3 regions of the Pseudomonas sp. GW821-FHT11G12 genome follow, and region 2 is predicted to be linked to each of the others. Evidence: riboswitches for the same ligand, from Rfam matches in the RefSeq annotation. Region 2 holds a riboswitch; each other region holds the start of a gene.
What was found. Region 2 has a riboswitch for cobalamin ahead of cobO (cob(I)yrinic acid a,c-diamide adenosyltransferase). Riboswitches for the same ligand answer to the same signal wherever they lie in the genome.
Positions count from the first base shown of each region.

Region 1 (7,083 bases), on a different contig from region 2:
AGCGCCGTAGGTCTGGCGCAGCCAGAAATAGAACGCGAGGTACGCGTGCGGCGGCACCAGATCCGGATCGTGATACACCGCGCTCGGGTCGACCTGATATCCCCGCGCCGGCTGAATACCGACGAAGGTCAGGCCAAACCGCAAGCCGGCGATCATCATCCGCCCGTCACGGCACATCGGATCGTGTTGCGGCGAACCCCAACGTTCCAGCACAGCCGCGCGATTGGCTTCGGGCAGTGCATTGAACATCGTCAGGTAATCGTTCATCGCCAGGCTTTGCTGGCACGGGCGCTGATCCAGAGTATCGAGGTCGTTGCTGACGCCACCGAGCAATTGCCGGATCAGTTCGGTTCCGCTGTCCGGCAATTCGGCCGGCAGCGGATAACCTTCTGCTTGCAATGCCCGCAGGATATTCAGCGCAGCGGCCGGCGTGTCGAGGCCGACGCCGTTGCCGATGCGCCCGTCACGGGTCGGGTAGTTGGCGAGGATTAGCGCGATACGTTTTTCAGCGTTCGGCACCCGCGCCAGATCGACCCAGCGCCGCGCCAGTTCGGCCACAAAATCCATGCGCTCGGGTTGGGCCCGATAACACACGACATCGGACTGACTGCGCTCGCTGCGCCACGCCAGATCCTTGAAGCTGATCGGTCGGCTGATAATCCTACCGTCCAGCTCCGGCAATGCGATGTGCATCGCCAGATCCCGAGGGCCGAGGCCCTGCTCGCTCTCGCGCCAACCGGGCTCGTTGTCCTGGGCGCAGATCGCCTGGATCACCGGAATGTTGCGACGGAACGGCCGCAGATGTGGCGCTTCCGGGCTGGACTGGGCGAAACCGGTGGTGTTCAAAATCACCCCAGCCTCGACCTCATCCAGCCAGTCCTCGACCACCGACAGGCAACCGGGCTCTTTCAAACTGGCAACGGCGATCGGCAGCGGATTGAGTCCGGCAGCCTGCAACCGTTGGCAGAACACGTCGATAAACGCCGTGTTGGCCGCTTGCAAATGCGAGCGATAAAACAACACCGCCGCGACCGGTTGACCGGGCAGCCAATCGGTTTGCCAGTCGCTCAGTGCGGCGGTGTTTTTGTTTGGGTGGTAAATCGCCGTGCGCGGCAGCGTTTGCGGCTTGCCCCACACGTAATCCCGCGCCAGCCAGCGATTGGCCAGACAGCGGAAGAAGTCCAGCGCATTGCCCATGCCGCCCTGACGCAGGAACTGCCAGAGCCGGTCACGATCCTCGGCGCCCACGGTGCTCAAGTCGCTGAGCTCCGGGTCGGGACGGTCATCGCCCGGCACCAGAATCACCTGCACGCCACGCTCGGACAACTCGACCAGCCGCTCGACGCCATAACGCCAATAAGCGATGCCGCCATGCAGCGAAATCAGAATGACCTTGGCGTGGCGCAGCACTTCGTCAACGTAGAGGTCGACCGACGCATGGTTCTGCACCTGCATCGGGTTGGCCAGCCGCACGCTCGGGTAATCTTCGGGCAGCTGCTGCGCGGCTTCGGCGAGCAGCGCAAGGCTGGAGTCGCCGCTGCACAGGATCACCAGCTCGGCGGGGGTTTGTCCTAGATCGGCAATGTTGTCATCCGACACGAAACCGCCGGGCTGGGTCCTGAGCAGGTGCATGGCTTAAACGCTGAGCGCGGCGCGCAATTGCGCTTCGAGCTTGGCCGCGTCCAGTTCCTGGCCGATCAACACCAGACGCGTCACACGTGCCTCATCGGCGCCCCATTGACGGTCGAAATGCTTGTCGAAACGCGTGCCCACGCCCTGGATCAGCAAGCGCATCGGCTTGTTCGGGATCGCCGCGAAGCCTTTGACCCGCAGGATGCCGTGCTGAACCACCAGTTGCGTCAGCGCATCGAGCAACAGGCTTTCGTCGGCTTGCGGCAGTTCGATGGAGATCGAATCGAAAGCATCGTGATCGTGGTCGTCATGATCGTCATCGCCTTCACCGTGGTGGTGATCGTGATGGCTGTGGCGGCTGTCGATGTGCTCTTCGGACCCGGCACCCAGACCAATCAGCACGTCCAGCGGCAGACGACCGTTGCTGGCTTCGATGATTTTCACCGCTGGCGGCAGCTCTTCGGCGACTTCCAGGCGTACGCGAGCGAGGTCTTCAGGGCTGGTCTGGTCGGCCTTGTTGAGGATTACCAGGTCGGCGCTGGCCAGTTGGTCGGCGAACAGTTCGTGCAGTGGTGATTCGTGGTCCAGGTTCGGGTCGAGTTTGCGCTGGGCATCGACCTGATCCGGGAACGCGGCGAAGGTGCCGGCGGCCACGGCCGGGCTGTCGACCACGGTGATCACCGCGTCAACGGTGCAGGCGCTGCGGATTTCCGGCCACTGGAAGGCTTGCACCAGCGGTTTTGGCAGAGCCAGGCCCGAAGTTTCGATGAGGATGTGGTCGAGGTCACCGCGACGGGCCACCAGTTCGCGCATCACCGGGAAGAACTCTTCCTGAACCGTGCAGCACAGGCAGCCGTTGGCCAGTTCGTAGACGCGGCCGGTGGCTTCTTCTTCGGTGCAGCCGATGGTGCACTGCTTGAGGATTTCACCGTCGATGCCCAGCTCGCCAAACTCGTTGACGATCACCGCGATACGGCGGCCCTGAGCGTTGTCGAGCATGTGCCGCAGCAAGGTGGTTTTGCCCGAGCCGAGGAAGCCGGTGACGATGGTGACGGGGAGTTTGGCCAGTGTTTTCATCGGATGCCCTTTGGCAAGGTGGCGGGCATACGGGACGAGACCGGCAACACGGGTGCGTGCCTGGAGAGTTCGCCACCGGATCACCCCGCCCGGTTGAAAGTGAGAATCTGTGACGAGGCAGGTCTCCTGGCTGACGGTGTTCAGGCTTTGGGCCCGGTATTCGCTGCGCCTTCCCGCTGGCGCTTTGCAAAGCGTTGGCAGTGGCGTGGCAGCGAACAGCACCGTTCACAGTTGCGGGGGCAGCCGCGGCTTGGACCGCGTTCCCTTCTTAGCTTCGGCGTGGGCCGAAGAACCTCGAAAGCGCAAGGCTACGCAGGGTGTGGGGATGGGTCAATGGTTCGTGGAGTTTGGGAACGAGAGCATATCCGTTGCTTCGGGTGCTGCCGCTGGCGGTTTCGCTCTTACAGCGACTCACTTTTCCAAACGCCGAAAAGTAAGCAAAAGGCTTTTGCCCCGGCGTACGGCACTTCGCTGAGGCTCAGTGTTCCCTCGCTACGGTGTCCATCAGGGGGCATCGCCTACGGTTTGCTTCGCTGCACCTCCTCTCGATGTATGCGGCTTCGCCGCACGGCGCTGCGCGCCTACCCCCTGATGAACACCTCCGCTCGGCCTGCCGAAGGGGCAAAAAATCAAAAGCCAAAGCCAGAGCAAAGCCCGATCAAGAGCCCCCTCACCACTCACCACTCACCACGATGAGCGTTAGCTCGAGTAAAGCTTTTGATCTCAAGGCCCGTCGGCAGGCTGAGTGGAGGGATTGATCCGGGGGTGGGAGCGCAGCGACCGTGCGGCGCAGCCGCATGCATCGAGAGGAGGTGCAGCGAAGCAAACCGTAGGCGATGCCCCCGGATCAATCCCGGAGCGAAGGAACCCGAGCCACAGCGAGGGCCGAACGTCAGGGCATAGACCTTTTGGTTACTTTTGGGGCGTTTGCCAAAAGTGACCCGCCGTAAGGGCGGAACCCTAAGTGGCCATAACCGCAGCAACGGATATGCCCACAAAAACGGATATGCCCACAAAATTGACTAAATTCCCCAACCCATGGTCTCCTACACAACTTGTTACGGGTGCCCTGCAAAGGGTGAAACGGGAAACCGGTGAATCATGTGCTTTACTCTAAAGCCATGTCAGTCCGGTGCTGCCCCCGCAACGGTAAGCGAGCGAAGCGTCAGATCCACTGTGCCCAAGGGCATGGGAAGGTGACGCTTGCAGGTCGGCAGACAGCCACCCCTCGTGAGCCCGGAGACCGGCCCGCAACACACAGTACGCATCTTGCGTCACTGAACATAACAAACCCGCGGTGGGCGGGCGCTGTTCGAACCTCTGCGTGCCCGACTCGCAGGGGTTTTCATGCGCACCGTTCACCCGCTGACACTCCAGAGGGAAGCGCCATGTCGATCATCAGCAGCACCGGCAGCAACACGGACAAAATCTCCAGCACCACCACCCTGAGCCAACGCCTGACCGCTGCGATCTTCGCGTCGATCCTGGGTGCCAGCCTGGTCTATTTCGCCGGTTTCTCGCACATCGAAGCGGTTCACAACGCCGCTCACGATACCCGCCACAGCGCCGCGTTCCCGTGCCACTGAGACCTGACGACATGATCAAGCGTATTGCGCAGACCGCAGGTTTCACCGGCCTTCTGGCCGCCCTGCTCCTGACGTTGCTGCAAAGCTTCTGGGTGTCGCCGCTGATTCTTCAGGCAGAGACCTTCGAGAAAGCCGAGCCGGTTGCCGCCGTTCACGAACACGCTGCCGGCACCGCCGCCCACACCCACGATGCCGAAGCCTGGGAGCCGGAAGACGGCTGGCAGCGCGTGCTTTCCACTACCGGCGGCAATCTGGTCGTGGCTGTGGGTTTTGCCCTGATGCTGGCCGGTCTGTACACCCTGCGTGCGCCGACCAAAACCTCGCAAGGCTTACTCTGGGGTTTGGCCGGTTATGCGACTTTCGTGCTCGCTCCAACCCTTGGCCTGCCACCTGAGCTGCCAGGCACCGCTGCCGCAGACCTGGCGTCGCGCCAGATGTGGTGGATCGGCACCGCCGCGTCGACCGCTGTCGGCCTGGCATTGATCGCGTTCGGTGGCAACTGGTTGCTGAAGATCCTCGGCGTGGCGATTCTCGCTGTGCCACACGTGATCGGCGCCCCGCAACCGGAAGTGCACTCGATGCTCGCGCCGGAAGCACTGGAAGCTCAGTTCAAAATCGCTTCGCAGCTGACCAATGTGGCGTTCTGGCTGGCCCTGGGCCTGATCAGCGCCTGGTTGTTCCGCCGCAAAAGCGATGGTCAATACCACGCATGACCGATGACAGCGCAGCGCCGACTCTGGTGGTCGGCCTGGGCTGCCAGCGCGGCTGCCCGGCCAGTACGCTGCGCGCCTTGCTCGACCAGGCCCTGCAGGCGCATCGCATCGAACTCGAGGCGGTCAAGGCCCTGGCCAGCATCGACCTGAAACGCGACGAACCCGGCCTGCAGGAACTGGCGGCACAACTGGCGCTGCCGTTGCTGTACTTCAGCAGCGAAGAACTGGCCAGTTATCAGCAACGCCTGAGTCACCATTCGCAGATCGCTTTCGAACGCACCGGTTGCTACGGCGTGGCGGAAAGCGCCGCACTGGCGCTTGCCGAACAACTGATCCAGGCCCCGGCAAAACTGCTGATTTCCAGACAAAAATACGCCCAGGCAACCCTGGCATTGGCCGGCGCGGCGTAAATTCCCGATAATCCCCGCTTTCGATCATGAGCATTCTTCATCTGAACTGCTCTTGAAGCCTCGACCTGCCCTACTTTCACAGGATCCAACGATGACCGTTTACTTCATCGGCGCCGGCCCCGGCGACCCGGAATTGATCACTGTCAAAGGTCAGCGACTGATTCGCAGCTGCCCGGTGATCATCTATGCAGGTTCGCTGGTGCCGGCGGCGGTGCTGGACGGTCATTCGGCTGAAACCGTGGTCAACAGCGCCGAACTGCATCTGGAACAGATCATCGATCTGATCAAGACCGCCCACGCCAAGGGCCAGGACGTGGCGCGGGTGCATTCGGGCGATCCGAGCCTGTATGGCGCCATCGGCGAGCAGATCCGTTATCTGCGCGAGCTGGACATCCCGTTCGAGATTGTCCCCGGCGTAACCGCCACTGCTGCCTGTGCGGCGTTGTTGGGCGCCGAACTCACTCTGCCGGACATCTCGCAAAGCGTGATCCTGACCCGTTACGCGGACAAGACCGCAATGCCCGCCGGGGAAGAACTGGGTAACCTCGCGCAGCACGGGGCGACCATGGCGATTCATTTGGGGGTCAATCATCTGGAGAAAATCCTCGCCGAACTGCTGCCGCACTATGGTGCGGACTGCCCGATCGCAGTGATCCACCGGGCGACGTGGCCGGATCAGGACTGGGTGGTCGGGACGCTGGAGGATATTGCCGCGAAGGTGGCCGCCAAGGGGTTTCGGCGTACGGCACTGATTCTGGTCGGGCGGGTGTTGGGCAGCGATCATTTCAGTGAATCGTCGCTGTATCGCGCGGGGCATGCGCATTTGTATCGACCATAAAAAAAACGGCGCTCACGGGGCGCCGTCTTTTATGCCGCAGCGAACGCCTTAGTAGTAGGCGTTTTCTTTCTGCGTGTGGTCGGTCACGTCGCGAACGCCCTTGAGCTCCGGAATGCGCTCGAGCAAGGTGCGCTCGATGCCTTCCTTCAGGGTGACGTCCGCCTGGCCGCAGCCCTGGCAACCGCCGCCGAACTGCAGCACGGCAATGCCGTCTTCAACCACATCGATCAGGCTGACCTGACCGCCGTGGCTGGCCAGCCCCGGGTTGATTTCGGTTTGCAGGTAATAGTTGATGCGCTCGTTGACCGGGCTGTCGGCGTTGACCATCGGTACTTTGGCGTTCGGTGCCTTGATGGTCAGCTGGCCGCCCATGCGGTCGGTGGCGTAGTCGACGACAGCATCGTCGAGGAACGCTTCGCTGAACGAGTCGATGTAGGCGGTGAAGCTTTTCAGCCCCAGCGCTGTGTCTTCAGGTTTCTCTTCGCCCGGCTTGCAATAGGCAATGCAGGTTTCGGCGTACTGGGTGCCAGGCTGGGTGATGAAGACGCGGATGCCGATACCCGGGGTGTTCTGCTTGGAAAGCAGATCGGCCAGGTAATCATGGGCGGCGTCGGTAATGGTAATAGCGGTCATGGAAACTCCTCGCAGGCTTGAGGCGGAGTTTACGCCAATCGGCGCGCGGCACAAAGTCCTAGTATTTACGTAGGAATAGTTCGCAAATCGGCCAAGCGCCAGGTTCGCCGTCAATCCGCGCTTTAAGCCACGGATAGCTGCGTTTTTCTACCCATTCGCAGCTCAGCCATGAAGCGTCTCCGATGAGCAGCGCA
Region 1 covers NZ_JBXARH010000001.1:877,805-884,887, reverse strand. The annotation lists gene cobN (cobaltochelatase subunit CobN) at 1-1,632, opposite strand, end outside; gene cobW (cobalamin biosynthesis protein CobW) at 1,636-2,709, opposite strand; cobalamin riboswitch at 2,809-3,021, opposite strand; cobalamin riboswitch at 3,755-3,975, shown strand; gene AC1RR7_RS04015 (CbtB domain-containing protein) at 4,098-4,295, shown strand; gene AC1RR7_RS04010 (CbtA family protein) at 4,307-5,008, shown strand; gene AC1RR7_RS04005 (cobalamin biosynthesis protein) at 5,005-5,418, shown strand; gene cobM (precorrin-4 C(11)-methyltransferase) at 5,510-6,256, shown strand; gene nfuA (Fe-S biogenesis protein NfuA) at 6,305-6,889, opposite strand; partial or broken gene AC1RR7_RS03990 (acyltransferase family protein) at 6,948-7,083, opposite strand, start outside.
Region 1: another riboswitch for cobalamin. It lies ahead of cobW (cobalamin biosynthesis protein CobW); the one in region 2 lies ahead of cobO (cob(I)yrinic acid a,c-diamide adenosyltransferase).

Region 2 (7,083 bases):
CGGTCGCCGCTTGTTGATCGCCGCTTCAACCTCGCCACGTGAATTGCCGGTAAAACTGGCGGACTTGAAATCGCGCCTGACCCTGGCGCTGATTTTCCAGATGCGTCCTCTCTCCGATGAAGACAAATTGCGTGCCCTGCAATTGCGTGCATCCCGTCGCGGTCTGCATCTGACCGATGAAGTGGGACATTTTATTTTGACTCGCGGGACCCGCAGCATGAGCGCGCTTTTTGACCTGCTCGAGCAGCTCGATCAGGCCTCTTTGCAGGCTCAGCGCAAGCTGACCATTCCCTTCCTGAAAGAAACCCTGGGCTGGTAAAACCGGGGCTTTCAGCGGGTTTCGGCATATTTCAGGCGCCAGAAAATCCGCTTTCCTGTGCACTGCGCAGGCCGCGTCTCGATTCAAATGGGCTTAAGCGCTTAGATGTAAACGAGAAACCGAGAAGTCACAAAAAGATCGATTGAATTTGCAAATGAGGCTGATAGCGGGCATAGTCTCGGCTTCTTTACAACTATCAGCCACGGTCGTGCCCATGCTAAAGCGCTTCGCACCCCTCGTGCCTCTCGCACTCGTCACCCTGTTGTTCGGTTGCGCTGCTCATTCACCTGTTAATCAAGAGCAGCAACAGGCTAAAAATTCTGCCACCGCCCAGTCTTCCGTTATTTATCAGGAAGAGCTGGACACCGAGAAAGAACTCGCCGCTTTCAACGGCAAGAAGCCTTATCAGCTTCCGGTTCTGGCAGACAGTATTCTTGAACGCGGCATGTCCCTGATCGGTACCCGTTACCGTTTCGGCGGTACCTCTGAAGCCGGGTTCGATTGCAGCGGTTTCATCGGCTATCTGTTCCGCGAAGAGGCCGGCATGAACCTGCCGCGCTCCACCCGCGAAATGATCAACGTGGATGCTCCGCTGGTATCGCGCAGCAACCTTGAGCCGGGCGACCTGCTGTTCTTCGCCACCAATGGTCGTCGCGGTCGTGTAAGTCACGCCGGGATCTACCTGGGCGACAACCAGTTCATTCACTCCAGCAGTCGTCGCAGTGGCGGTGTCCGCATCGACAGCCTGGGTGACAGCTACTGGAGCAAGACCTTCATCGAAGCCAAACGCGCTTTGGCGAACGCTCCAACCGTGGTTACCGCTCGCAAGTAATTACGCCTTTGTCGCCACTCTCGTGGCGACAAGGGGTCCTTCAGGGGCAATAGACTTAAACTTTACAAGGTGAAGTTAAAGTCTTACTTGAAGTTTGCCGCGTAGCCGCTAGAATCCTGATCTATATTGATGGCAAACCGCCTGCGTCCCAACGCAGGCGGTTTTGTTTTCTGTCGAATCGGCAGTAAAAGCCGCAGCCAGATCAGGATGTTCTGCTTATGACGATGCCGGCCCGCCTCGCCCTGATGTTCTTCGCAGCGCTGCTCAGCGCTTGCGCCAGTCGCACTCCGCCGCCAGCCCCCGTGGTTCGCGCGCCGATTGTGTTCGGATCCTCCCAGGCCTTTTCTCCCGTTGCCGAAGACGTGCTGTTCCGCGCGCTCGGGCTGGTGGGCACGCCTTATCGCTGGGGTGGCAACACGCCGGACTCGGGCTTCGATTGCAGCGGCCTGATCGGTTTTGTCTACCGCGATGCCGCCGGCATCAGCCTGCCGCGCTCGACGCGCGAGTTGATCGTCATGCAGGCGCCGAATGTCGGCAAGGAAGGGTTGCAGACCGGCGACCTGATCTTCTTCGCCACCAATGGCGGCTCTCAGGTCAGCCATGCGGGGATTTACGTCGGGGAAGGGCGCTTCGTTCACGCACCGGCCACCGGCGGCACGGTGAAGCTGGACAGCCTGTCGAAAGCGTATTGGCAGAAGGCCTACCTGAGTGCCAAGCGTGTTCTGCAGCCGGAGCATCTGGCGCATAACCCGTAGTCAGCAAACTACTCTCTTTCCATTCTGTTATGTCCATCGTTCGATGGGGTAAAGAATGCGACGATTTGTAAACCACAACTCCGTGGCGAATTACCGTCATGGCCGACTGTTGTCGTGACTGCGCCGAGAGCGCTCATATCTGTTTCGTTCAGTAAAAGCTTTGTAGTTTCGCTCTCGTGCGTCGCACGAGTTCTATTGATTGCTCTAGGAAGATCATGAAGTTCATTTTTAGGAAGTGGAAGCTCAGAGTGCTGACATTTGCCATAGTGCCAGCGTTGATTCTAGTTGTTTTTTGCTTGCTTAAAATGGGTTGGGCAGATGCCTCGACCGAAGTTCCCGGTTGGGCGGTTACACCTTTGAATTCACTGGTTTCAGCTCATAAATCTATCTGGAAGCTAGTGCTCTGCGTGGTTGCAACAACGTTGGCGTATATCTACTTCAACATCCATGAAATGCCTAGGGCCGAAGCCGTGCGGGCAGCGCGTGTTTTTGACGTCATCGGTGGCACCGTGGGCAATGTATTTTATCTTTGGGGTGGAATTCTATTTGCGTGGTCAGTGGGATCGCGTTTTATCAGTTTTATCGAGCGGATTCCCGATCAGGAAATGGCTGCATTGATGTCGGTGCTTGTGGGTGTATTTTTTGAAGTAGCGATGCGCAAACTGAAGCATTCGGTTCTTCGCCACTGATCAATTGCGCGGCGTCTTTGGTTGGGCATGCCCGCGATAGCGAAGTGCGGATCTCGCTATCGTGGGCATGAGGTTTCTGGCTCACTTTGCCGCCGAAACTCGCCACACCTTGTTCCCCACATCATCCGCCACCAGCAATCCACCTTGTTGGTCGATCACCACGCCGACCGGGCGCCCCAAAGCGTTCTCGTCCTTGTCGAGGAAGCCGGTCAGCACGTCCACTGGCGTTCCGTTCGGTTTGCCTGCGGCAAACGGGACGAAGATTACCTTGTAGCCACTGTGCGGCTTGCGATTCCACGAGCCATGCTGGCCGATGAACGCGCCCTCCTTGAATTGTGCTGGCAACGCGTTGCCCTCGGCGAACGCCAGCCCCAGTGAGGCGGTATGCGGCCCGACGGCGTAGTCGGGAGCGATAGCCTTGGCCACCATCTCTGGCTGTTGTGGTTCGACGCGGACATCGACATGCTGGCCGTAATAGCTGAATGGCCAGCCATAAAACCCGCCGTCCTTGACCGAGGTGATGTAGTCCGGCACCAGGTCGCTGCCGATCTCGTCCCGTTCGTTCACTGCTGTCCACAGCGCGCCGCTTTTGGGTTCCCAGGCCAGACCGTTGGGATTGCGGATGCCCGAGGCGAAGATCCGGTGATTGCCGGTCGCACGGTCCACTTCCCAGATTGCCGCGCGGCCTTCTTCCTGATCCAGGCCGTTTTCGCCGACGTTACTGTTCGAGCCGACTGTGACGTACAGCTTGCTGCCGTCCTTGCTGGCGATGACGTTCTTGGTCCAGTGATGGTTGAGCGGGCCGCCCGGCAGATCCACGACCTTGATCGGCTGGTTCTTGATCTCGGTTGCGCCGGGTTCGTAGTGAAAGCGCAGCAAGCGGTCGGTGTCGGCGACGTACAGATCGTTGCCGACCAGGGTCATACCGAACGGAGAATTCAGATTTTGTAGAAATACCGTGCGGGTTTCGGCCACGCCATCGTGATCAGCGTCGCGCAACAGGGTGATGCGATTCGGGCTGGGAACCCCGGCGCCGGCGCGGCCCATGATTTTCTTCGTCACCCAGCCACGTATCCCGTTGCCATCGTCCGGTTTCGGCGGGGCATTGGTTTCCGCCACCAGCACATCGCCGTTCGGCAGCACGTAGAGCCAGCGCGGGTGATCGAGATTCTCGGCAAACGCCGCCACCTGAGTGCCTGCCGCTGGCGTCGGTTTCGCACCCGCCGGCCAGCCGATCGCCGGGGCGATGTTCACCGTCGGGATCAGGGTCTTGTTCGGTTCGGGCAGTTTGGGAGACGGGCCGGTGCCGTCCGAGACTTGCAGGCTGGAGGATTCACCACAGGCGGTGAGCCCTCCGGCGAGTGCGATGACGAAAACGAGGTGGGGCTTGCGCATTACTGATCTTCCCTATGAATGCATTCCTAATCATAGATAAGTACACAAGCCCGATGGTTCAACCGCTCAGCCGCGTGCCTCCTTGAACAGTACGGCAATGCCGGGGTGGTAGTTGCCGGCCTCGCTGCGCAATTTGCGATAGGCGTAGGGGAAATACCAGGCGACGGCGCAGGTGTGTTCCTTTTGCAGGTCGTCGACCATGTCCTGCAGTTCCTCGGGGCTGGCGCTGTGCTGGGCTTTCTGTGGGGCGACGAACAGGCAGCCGAGCTTGAGATCGCTGGCGTAGCTGATGCGCTTGGCGTCGCTGGTGATATCGGCCAGGGCCTGGGTCAGATTCAGGCTGTTGACGCGCGGCCAGCGTTGCGTCGCCTGGATGTAGGCGCGATCTTCGGCGCCGGCCAGGAACAGGTCGGCGCGGGCATTGCGCTCGCCTTCCTCGTTCTGCTTGCGGGTGGCGGTGTCGCGCAGGGTGACGAGTTCGGCCATCCACGCGGCGGCGGACAACAGGCCGAGGTTGGCTTTTTCGTCATGCCAGTACGGCGTGTCGTTGTCGCCGCGCACGGCGTTGTAGCGGTCGATACAGTCAAACCAGCGTTCCAGCACCGGGCGCAGGAATTCCAGCCGCGGATTGCTGATGATCATGCCTTGCATGGTGCTCTCCCTTGTTATTGTGATGTGCTCTCTGCATTCAAAAAGCATGGCTCTTTGATATCACTGCTGGCAGTGTGGCACAAGATTGGCGTCAGATAATTGATCGACGGCAGTTATTCGCTTTCAGGGGGCCTCTTCATTTGACGCTCCACCCCCAACCCTCTAACCTTCGCGGCTTGTTTCAGGTGCTCTGTGACCGCTGTCGACAGAGTGAAACAGGGAAGCCGGTGAGGATTGTCTTCAAGCGAAGAACCATCACGATCCCGGCGCTGCCCCCGCAACGGTAAATGAGTAAAAGCTGCGTCCGATGCCACTGCTGCAAAGCGGGAAGGCGCGCAGCCAGGCCAAGGCCGCTCATGAGCCCGGAGACCGGCCTGATCCATCCAGCGGCATCACGGTGGGCGATGCCAGGCTTGTTGCCGTCTATTCTTGTGCCTGCCCGCCGTTATCCAGCCTCAACGGAGAGCTCCCCCATGACTGATTCCCCCGAACGCGACGAGCGCCACCTGGCGCGCATGCAGCGCAAAAAAGCCGTGATCGACGAGCGCATCGCCAATTCGCCAGACGAATGCGGCCTGGTGCTGGTGCTGACCGGCAATGGCAAAGGCAAAAGCAGCTCGGCGTTCGGCATGCTCGCCCGCGCCATGGGTCACGGCATGCAGTGCGGCGTGGTGCAGTTCATCAAGGGCCGTAACAGCACCGGGGAAGAGCTGTTCTTCCGCCGCTTCCCCGAGCAGGTACGTTTTCATGTGATGGGCGAAGGTTTCACCTGGGAAACCCAGGATCGCCAGCGCGACATCGCCGCTGCCGAAGCTGCATGGGAAGTGTCCCGCGAACTGCTGCGTGATCCGTCGATCGGTCTGGTGGTGCTCGATGAGCTGAACATCGCTCTCAAGCACGGTTACCTCGATCTGGATCAGGTGCTCAGCGATCTGCAGGCCCGTCCGCCGATGCAGCATGTGATCGTCACCGGCCGCGCTGCCAAGCCGGAAATGATCGAGATGGGCGACACCGTCACCGAAATGGGCATGATCAAACACGCCTTCCAGGCCGGTATCAAAGCGCAGAAAGGCGTCGAACTTTGAATCAACCACGTCACTGCCCGGCGGTATTGATCGCCGCGCCGGCCTCCGGCCAGGGCAAGACCACCGTCACCGCCGCGCTGGCCCGTCTGCACCGCAATCAGGGGCGCAAGGTTCGCGTATTCAAATGCGGCCCGGACTTTCTCGACCCGATGATCCTCGAGCGCGCCAGCGGTGCGCCGGTCTATCAACTGGACATGTGGATGGTCGGCGAGCAGGAAAGTCGACGTCTGTTGTGGGAGGCCGCCGCTGAAGCCGATCTGATCCTGATCGAAGGCGTGATGGGCTTGTTCGACGGCACACCGTCGAGCGCCGACCTGGCGCGGCATTTCGGCGTGCCGGTACTCGGCGTGATCGACGGCACGGCCATGGCCCAGACGTTCGGCGCGCTGGCGCTGGGTCTGGCGCGCTATCAGCCGGACCTGCCGTTCGCCGGCGTGCTGGCCAACCGCGTCGGCACCGTGCGCCATGCGCAATTGCTCGAAGGCAGCCTCACTGAAGGTCTGCGCTGGTACGGCGCGTTGTCCCGGGAAACCGGGATCGAACTGCCAAGTCGCCATCTCGGTCTGGTGCAGGCCAGCGAACTCAATGACCTCGATGTGCGCCTCGACGCCGCCGCCGAAGCGCTGGCCAGCACCTGCGAGGTAGCGCTGCCACCGGCCGTCGAATTCGCCGCACCGGAAATCGTGAAGACCGAAAGACTGCTCGACGGCGTGCGGATTGCCGTCGCCCGTGACGAGGCGTTTGCCTTCACCTATGGCGCCAGTCTCGATCTGTTGCGGGCGATGGGCGCGGAGTTGAGTTTCTTCTCGCCGATCCGCGATACGCAATTGCCCGAGGCCGACAGCTTGTACCTGCCTGGCGGTTATCCGGAATTGCATCACGTGGCCTTGTCGCAGAACACCGACATGCTCAAAGCGATCCGTGCGCATCACGCCGCCGGCAAACCGCTGCTCGCCGAATGTGGCGGCATGCTCTATCTGCTGGATTCGTTGACCGATGTCGAAGGCACCCGCGCTGATTTGGTCGGCCTGCTGAGTGGCGATGCCGTGATGCAGAAACGTCTGGCCGCGCTGGCCTTGCAAGAGGTCGACATGCCGGAAGGCCTGTTGCGCGGCCACACCTATCACCATTCCCTGACCACCACCGAACTGACACCCATTGCCCGTGGCCACAGCCCCAATGGCGGGCGCGGTGCCGAAGCGGTGTACCGGGAAGGGCGGATGACCGCCTCGTACGTGCACTTTTACTTCCCGTCGAATCCGTCGGCGATTGCCGCACTGTTGGTGCCATGACCGACAACGCATTCACTGAAACCGAGCGCGAAGCGGTCTACCGCGCCATCGCCGAACGCCGCGAC
Region 2 covers NZ_JBXARH010000012.1:186,387-193,469, forward strand. The annotation lists gene hda (DnaA regulatory inactivator Hda) at 1-319, shown strand, start outside; gene AC1RR7_RS28285 (C40 family peptidase) at 534-1,151, shown strand; gene AC1RR7_RS28290 (C40 family peptidase) at 1,370-1,906, shown strand; gene AC1RR7_RS28295 (hypothetical protein) at 2,122-2,595, shown strand; gene AC1RR7_RS28300 (PQQ-dependent sugar dehydrogenase) at 2,677-3,990, opposite strand; gene AC1RR7_RS28305 (hypothetical protein) at 4,057-4,641, opposite strand; cobalamin riboswitch at 4,808-5,033, shown strand; gene cobO (cob(I)yrinic acid a,c-diamide adenosyltransferase) at 5,115-5,726, shown strand; gene AC1RR7_RS28315 (cobyrinic acid a,c-diamide synthase CobB) at 5,723-7,018, shown strand; gene bluB (5,6-dimethylbenzimidazole synthase) at 7,015-7,083, shown strand, end outside.

Region 3 (7,083 bases), on a different contig from region 2:
TTTTCCAGCTCTGGAGGCAGCGCCACCCACAGTTGAAAGCCCTGAACCCGCTCCGAAGTACCCACCGACATTTCCTTGCCGTGCCAGACACCGCCGCCCGCCCGCATCCACTCGACACCGCCGTAATCGATCATGCCCTTGCCTGACTCGGCGTCCTCGAAACGCAAGTTGCCTTCGGTAATCACCGTGACGGTAGCGATCCCCGAATGCGGATGCATCGGCATGCCGTGAATGAACGAGGCCTCGCCTTCAAACAGATCGAGGAACACAAACGGCTTGATCAGATGCCCCAGATCCGAAGGGCTCATCAGTCGCACGATCGCGCCATGCCCACTGCCGCTGGTGCGATAACGGATTGCTCGGAGGGTATGGGTTTCACGGGTGTAGCCAGAAAGTTGTTGCTGAACGGTCATGATGATTACTCGGTTCTGTCGCGGGGTACGGCCAACAAAAAATGCTGAAACGCGGTGAAGGAACCTGTCCTTCACCGCGCTCGGGTATCAACCGCGACGAGCGTCGAGGCTGAAGCGGCCGGCACCGAAGGCCACGACCTGCAACAGGCCACCGGCCATGGCGATGTTCTTGAAGAAGTGGATGAACTGGTTCTGGTCAGCCAGTGCACTGTGGAAGGCCAGTGCGGTGAACACGCTGAACGCAGCCAGCACAGCGGCGACGGTGCGGGTGCGGTATCCGGCGATCAGCGCCAGGCCACCACCGACTTCAACGATGATCGCCACTGCCAGTGCAACTTGTGGAAGCGGCAGGCCCACCGAGCCGATGTAACCGATCATCATGGCCGGAGCGGCCAGTTTGGAAAAACCGGAGAGAATGAAAATCACGCTGAGCAATACGCGGCCAATCAAGGCAGCCGAAGCTTGTTTGGTGTCGGAAGCGTTCTGTTCAGAAGCCTGTGCTTGAGCGATGTTTGCAGAAGTAGCCATGGGAGTATTTCCTTCAATGGGGTCCGGTTCGACTTGAACCGTCCGGATGAAGAAATGTTGCGCCTCGGCAGCTCATCTGAATAGCCGACTAATTTAGATCATTACGTTCGATAAAATAGGTAAGCTACATATTCCACGGTAACGCGCCCATGGCGACTCAAGGACACAGGCATGATCTCCGATCCAGGCACACCGACACTCGATCAACTGCGCGTATTCCTGACTGTCGTCGAAGTCGGCAGTTTTGCAGCCGCTGCGCGCAAGCTTCACCGGGCGACGTCGGTGATCAGCTACTCGATCGCCAACCTTGAGATGCAATTGGGCGTCACCTTGTTCGATCGTGAAACCACCCGCAAGCCGCAACTGACCGACGCCGGCCGCACCGTGCTGGCCGAGGCCCGGACCATCGCCAACGGCGTGCACGGTTTGCGAGCCAAGGTCAAAGGCCTGCTTCAGGGGCTGGAAGCCGAAGTGCACGTGGTGCTCGACGTGATGTTGCCCGCCGAGCGCGTGGTGGATGCGCTGAAATCCTTTCGGGAAGAATTCCCCACCGTCGCCCTGCACCTGCACATGGAAGCACTCGGCGCCGTGACTGAACGGGTGATCAATCGCGGCGCGGTGGTCGGCGTCAGCGGGCCCATGAACGACGGCATCAACGGTATCGAAAGAATCGGCATCGGCAGCGTCGAGCTGATTCCGGTGGCAGCGCCAAATCATCCGCTGGCTTCGGGCGAAGCCAACGTTCCCGGTGCCGGACGTGAGCATACGCAACTGGTGCTGTCCGATCGCTCACGCCTGACCAAAGACAGGGAGTTCGCCGTGCTGAGCAACCGCACCTGGCGCCTGGCGGACCTGGGTGCCAAACACATGTTGCTGCGCGAGGGCATCGGCTGGGGGAATATGCCGAAGCCGATGATTCAGGAGGATCTGGACAGCGGCCGACTGGTACAACTGGATTTGTCGGAGTACGCCAGCGGGCAATACACCTTCGATGCGATCTACCGTACCGATGTGCCACCGGGGCCGGCGGCGCGGTGGTTGATCGAGCGGTTTGTACAACAAGGCAAGGCGCACGTGACGGCTGTCTGAAGCGCCCGCGAAACCAATTGATATTTCACTGAAAAAAGAGCACGACATGGAGTTATCTTTGATCAAAGAAATGTTCGAGTATTCGGCTTACGCCATTCTCGGAATTCTGGGTCTGTTTATTTGTTTTTGCGGGTTGTTCGTTTGGCAAAGCCGTTTATTGCCAAGCCGGCTGAATGACATTGGTTGGAAAAGAGTTGATTACGCCTGGATCATCGCGGGCTCGATGGGCCTCATATTTCAATTTATCCAGGTTGGCCTGGACTCAAAGCTTTCAAACCTGAGAGTGGAAGAAACCTTTGGTCAGCTTTCTGCCCAGTCCCTGAATATCGCAGCAGACGAGTTAAGCGATGCCAGAATCTGCTTGCCAATTTCAGTGAAAAAAGACGACGTACTGGAGCGCGAATCAGCCCAGCAGCTCGCTAGCGCCTGTGATCTGTTTCAAAAAATTCGTCCTGTAAACCGCGTGGACACTAAAGTAGACAGAAACGTTTTCATGAATTACGACAGCGTTTTTCCAGAGGCTGAAAGATTTTCCGATCCGCTGATCGTTGAACAAGTGAAGCGCTTCAAACGGGCCTACGCCGATTACGAGGAACAGGCTCAGGCATTACACAAAACGCAATACGCTGCCTACGTCTACGAACGGTACCTGAAACTCCTTCAATTAATGGCAACACCTCTTCTGGTGGTCGCGGTTGCCCTCAGATTGGCCAAGGTGAAGGGTGAAATTCGATTAAAAACCCACCCTATGGAAAATAAACCGGACAACTCCATCTCCCCGCAAGCGCTGGCCAATGCGGTAAAGGGACTGGCAACTTCGGCCCAAGTGGACGACCTGGTCGTCAGGCTCAATAAACTCGAAAGTTCAAACCGGCTCAAACTGAACATTATCTTCATAATGATGTTTGTACTCGGCGCGGGGATTATCTCGGTGTTTATGCTCTCGAACGTTCACTAGAACCAGAACTTCAGTGATTCAATTATCAGGGTTCGCCGCAATCTCGCGCCTGCGTCGCAGGAGCTTTACATCCTTCAACGAAGTTGACGAGCGGTCATCCGAATGTTCAGATGCCGCCCTGTTTCAGGTGTCCCATGCCGCCGTGCATGGGGTGAAACGGGAAACCGGTACGTTCTTTTCGAACAAGTCCGGTGCTGCCCCCGCAACGGTAGGCGCGTGATGCTTTCGACACACCACTGTGGCCAGACGGCCATGGGAAGGTGAAAGCATCCATACGCGCAAGCCCGGAGACCGGCCTGAAATTCTGTTTGGCAAAATCCTGCGGTGGGCGGGCATGGGCCGGTGTCGGCGTGTGCGCGATGCCTTCTCCTGCATGCTCTTCTGCGAAGATCCTTTCGAGAAGACAATGATTCGACCTTTCAACACTCCGGCTCCATCCCTGTTGCTTGGCTGTCTGTTCAGCCCCCTGTTGCTGGCGGACGACGCGCCGCTCGAACTCACTCAGCAAATCGTTTCCGCGCCGTCCGTGGAGTCCACGACCGTGGCCGACATGGCGCAATTCGGCAGCAAGGTCGAGATCGTCACCCGCGAGCAGATCGAGCGCGCCGGCCCCAGCGCCGATGTCAGCCGCGTCATGCAGATGTTCATTCCCGGCCTGTACGTCGCGCCGAAAAACGGCCCGTTCGACTACGGCACCTATTCCCTGCTGGGCGGGCGCAACGATGACACGCTGATCCTGCTCGACGGCGTGCGTCTGAACAATCGCCTGTACGGCGGCCTGTACCTGGACACCCTGCCGGCCAACGCCATCGAACGCATCGAAGTGCTCAAGGGTGGGCAGAGCCTGCTGTTCGGCACTCAGGCCGTGTCCGGCGTGATCAACATCGTGACTCGCAGCCCGCAGAGCCGCAAAGCCTCCGGCGAAGTGAACATGGGCGTGGATACCTTCGGTGGCACCACCGAGGATGCGCGGGTCGAGAACATCTTCACCAACGGTTTCGGCGACCTGGGCTTGCTGGCCTACGTCAGTCATAACGTCTCGGACGGCTATCAGCCGTTTCGCAATCGCGACATCAAGAACGACAGCGAAAAGAAGCGCGCCTACGAAGTCACCACCTTCGGCGGCAAGGCGATTCAGTCCTTTGGCGACGACGCGCGCATGGAGCTGTTCTACCAATACGCCGACGCCAACCTCGACTTCGCCCGCCCGGTCGACAACCACAAGACCACCAACGACCGCGTCCAGCAGATCGCCACGGCGACCTTCGAACAGAACATCAACGAGCGCCTGAGCTACTTCGTCAAAGGCCACATCAACGACTGGGACACCCGCTACACGCGCATCAACAACACCGCCAATGGCGGCACCAGAACCATCAATCACAACGACTACTGGGGCTTCACCGACTGGGGTGTGCAGACCGAAGGCAAGGCTGAATTGCCCGGCGGCCATGTGCTGGTGTTCGGTACGGACAACCAATGGTTCAAAGGCCAGGACGATGTGCTGATCATCGACAATGACAAGGCAGAAGCCCACGCGCTGTACACCCAGTTGCGCCCGCAGATCGACGCCCTGCCCGACTGGCACCCGAGCATCGGCATTCGTCACGAAGCCATGAGCGGCGGCGACAGCGCCACGGTCGGCATGCTCACTTCGCTGTATGACCTCAATGAACACTGGGCACTGCGCGGCCAGTACGGCACGGCCTACAAACTGCCGAACGCCGAGCAACTGTTCGTCAACGAACCGGGTGACGAGTTGGGTAACCGCAACCTGAAACCGGAGAAAAGTCGCAACGCCGAACTCGGTCTCGACTACAAAGGCCTGCTGCTCGACCGCGAGTTCAGTGCCAGCGTTACCCTGTTCAAACGCAAGATCGACGACCTGATCACCCTCGACGACATCCAGTGGGTCAACGGCCAGGGGCGGATCCAGATGCGCGGTTTCGAGGCGGACGCGAAACTGGCGCTCAACGAGCAATGGAGCCTGCAAGCGGACATGACTCGCAACCTCACCGAATCGCGCGCCGGGGTGACGCTGAACGATGTGCCGAGCTTCTTCGCCCGCTCGCGCATCGGTTACGAGTCGGTTGACCGGATGTGGGGCGCCGGCGGTGCGATCCGCTATATCCGCGATGTGATCAGCTCGAAACAGGTCGAGTACGGCCATTACTCCGTGGTGGACGCCGACGCTTATCGCTACCTGGACGGCGCGCACCAGCACCGGTTGAGCCTGCTGGTGGAAAACCTGTTCGACCGCGATTACGTCACCAGCCACTCGAACAACGTCGACAACCTCGGACGGCCGTTCACCTCCGAAGTGCGCTACACGTACCGTTTCTGATGGCTGAAATCAAAACCATCGACGGCGTCGACACGCACCCGGACTGGTCGCATGTTCCCGCCCATGCCCGCCACGTATTCCTCTGCACCGGCCCGCGCTGCACCCAGCGCGGCGCCTTGCAGATATGGAAAACCCTGCGTCGGCACTTGCTGGCGCATGACCGCATCGAGACCCCCGGCGGCGTTTTGCTGACCCGCACGCACTGTCAATTCCCGTGCAACCTGGGGCCGGTCATGACGGTGTATCCGGAGACCTGCTGGTATGGCGTGCGCAGCCACGCGGATGCGCAACGGCTGGTCGAAGTGCACCTGGTGGGCGGCGAAGTGCTCGAGGATCTGTTGATCAAGGAGCGCTCGTGAGAACGCTGTGCTTTCTGGCGGGCGCCCTGCTCTGCGCTTCTCCGATTCTGGCAGATGATTACCGCAATTGTGGCGAGACCTGGCACCTGCCGGCATCACCACCGTCGCGGATTGTGGCCCTCAATCAGCATGCGGCCGATCTCGTGTTGGCGTTGGGCGCGGGCCCGACGCTGGCAGGCGTTGCCTATCTGGATGACACCGGTACGCCGCAATCCGAGTACTTCGGCGTGCCAGTGATCTCGCCCCGCTATCCATCGAGCGAAGTACTGTACGCGCAGAAACCGGATCTCGTGGTCGGCGGCTTCGCCACGGCGTTTGGCAACGGCGTGACGTCACGCAGCGGACTGGGGCGCAACGGCGTGGCTTCGTACTTGCTGGAATCGGCCTGCAACGGACATTCGCTGGATTACTTCGAACACATCCGCAACGACCTCTCGACCCTCGGTGCCTTGCTGCACAAGCAGCAGCGCGCTCGGGAACTGAGCGATGCAATGGATGCCGATCTGGAAAAGGCCAAGGCGTTAACCCGCCCGGGCAGGCCACTGTCAGTGTTCTATCTCGACAGCGAGGTCAATGGTCTCGACAGCGAAGGTCGACGGGGTTTCGTCACCACCCTGCTGGCCGCAGCCGGGGCTGGAAACCTGTTCGCCGAGATCAATCAATACCGGGTGACCGTCAGCCGCGAAACCCTGCTCGCCAGTGATCCGGATGTGATCCTGCTGGCCGACGCGCAATGGTCGCCGGCCAGTCGCAAGCGTCAGTTGCTGATGCAAGATCCGGTGCTGTCGACCCTGCGGGCCGTACGCCAGAACCGGATGATCGATATTTCCTTCACGCATCTGTTGCCGACGGTGGGCAGTGGTCGGGTGGCGCTGGAGTTGGCGCGACAGCTCAAGGCATTGAGTCCTTAAAGGGGACAGATTTATTTTTCCTGCCTCCGGCTGAAAGGCGTTTCGCGAGTTCTTGGTGAGAATCCCGCACCGCCGCCATTCATGGCGGCAAATGACGATTTTCAATGCGTCCAGCTTTCGGTACTCCCGATTCGCGTTTACCATACGCCCAACTCGTATTACCGCGGCTGCTGAACCCGGTATTCACGAGGACAGACCATGAACAGAACCCGCGCCTGGAGACGCACCCAGGCCCGTAAACACGGCAATGACAAAGCGGTTCGTCCGCCAACTTTCAAACCGGAAAAGAACTGGAAGTTGATGTACATCCGATCCACCAAACTGGTCAGGGCTCGCCAACTCGGCATGAGCTACCCCATTCGTTCCACCCGCCAATTGCTGGATCAAGAGTGACGAACCTACTGTTCATTTGCAGTCGTAACCAATGGCGCAGCCCAACAGCGGAAGCAGTCTGGCGCCGCCGGCCCGGCTTCAATGTTCG
Region 3 covers NZ_JBXARH010000001.1:1,634,349-1,641,431, forward strand. The annotation lists gene AC1RR7_RS07295 (pirin family protein) at 1-413, opposite strand, end outside; gene AC1RR7_RS07300 (DoxX family protein) at 501-941, opposite strand; gene AC1RR7_RS07305 (LysR family transcriptional regulator) at 1,113-2,030, shown strand; gene AC1RR7_RS07310 (hypothetical protein) at 2,077-2,988, shown strand; cobalamin riboswitch at 3,097-3,302, shown strand; gene AC1RR7_RS07315 (TonB-dependent receptor plug domain-containing protein) at 3,395-5,332, shown strand; gene AC1RR7_RS07320 ((2Fe-2S) ferredoxin domain-containing protein) at 5,332-5,691, shown strand; gene AC1RR7_RS07325 (ABC transporter substrate-binding protein) at 5,688-6,602, shown strand; gene AC1RR7_RS07330 (hypothetical protein) at 6,801-6,995, shown strand; gene AC1RR7_RS07335 (low molecular weight protein tyrosine phosphatase family protein) at 6,992-7,083, shown strand, end outside.
Region 3: another riboswitch for cobalamin. It lies ahead of AC1RR7_RS07315 (TonB-dependent receptor plug domain-containing protein); the one in region 2 lies ahead of cobO (cob(I)yrinic acid a,c-diamide adenosyltransferase).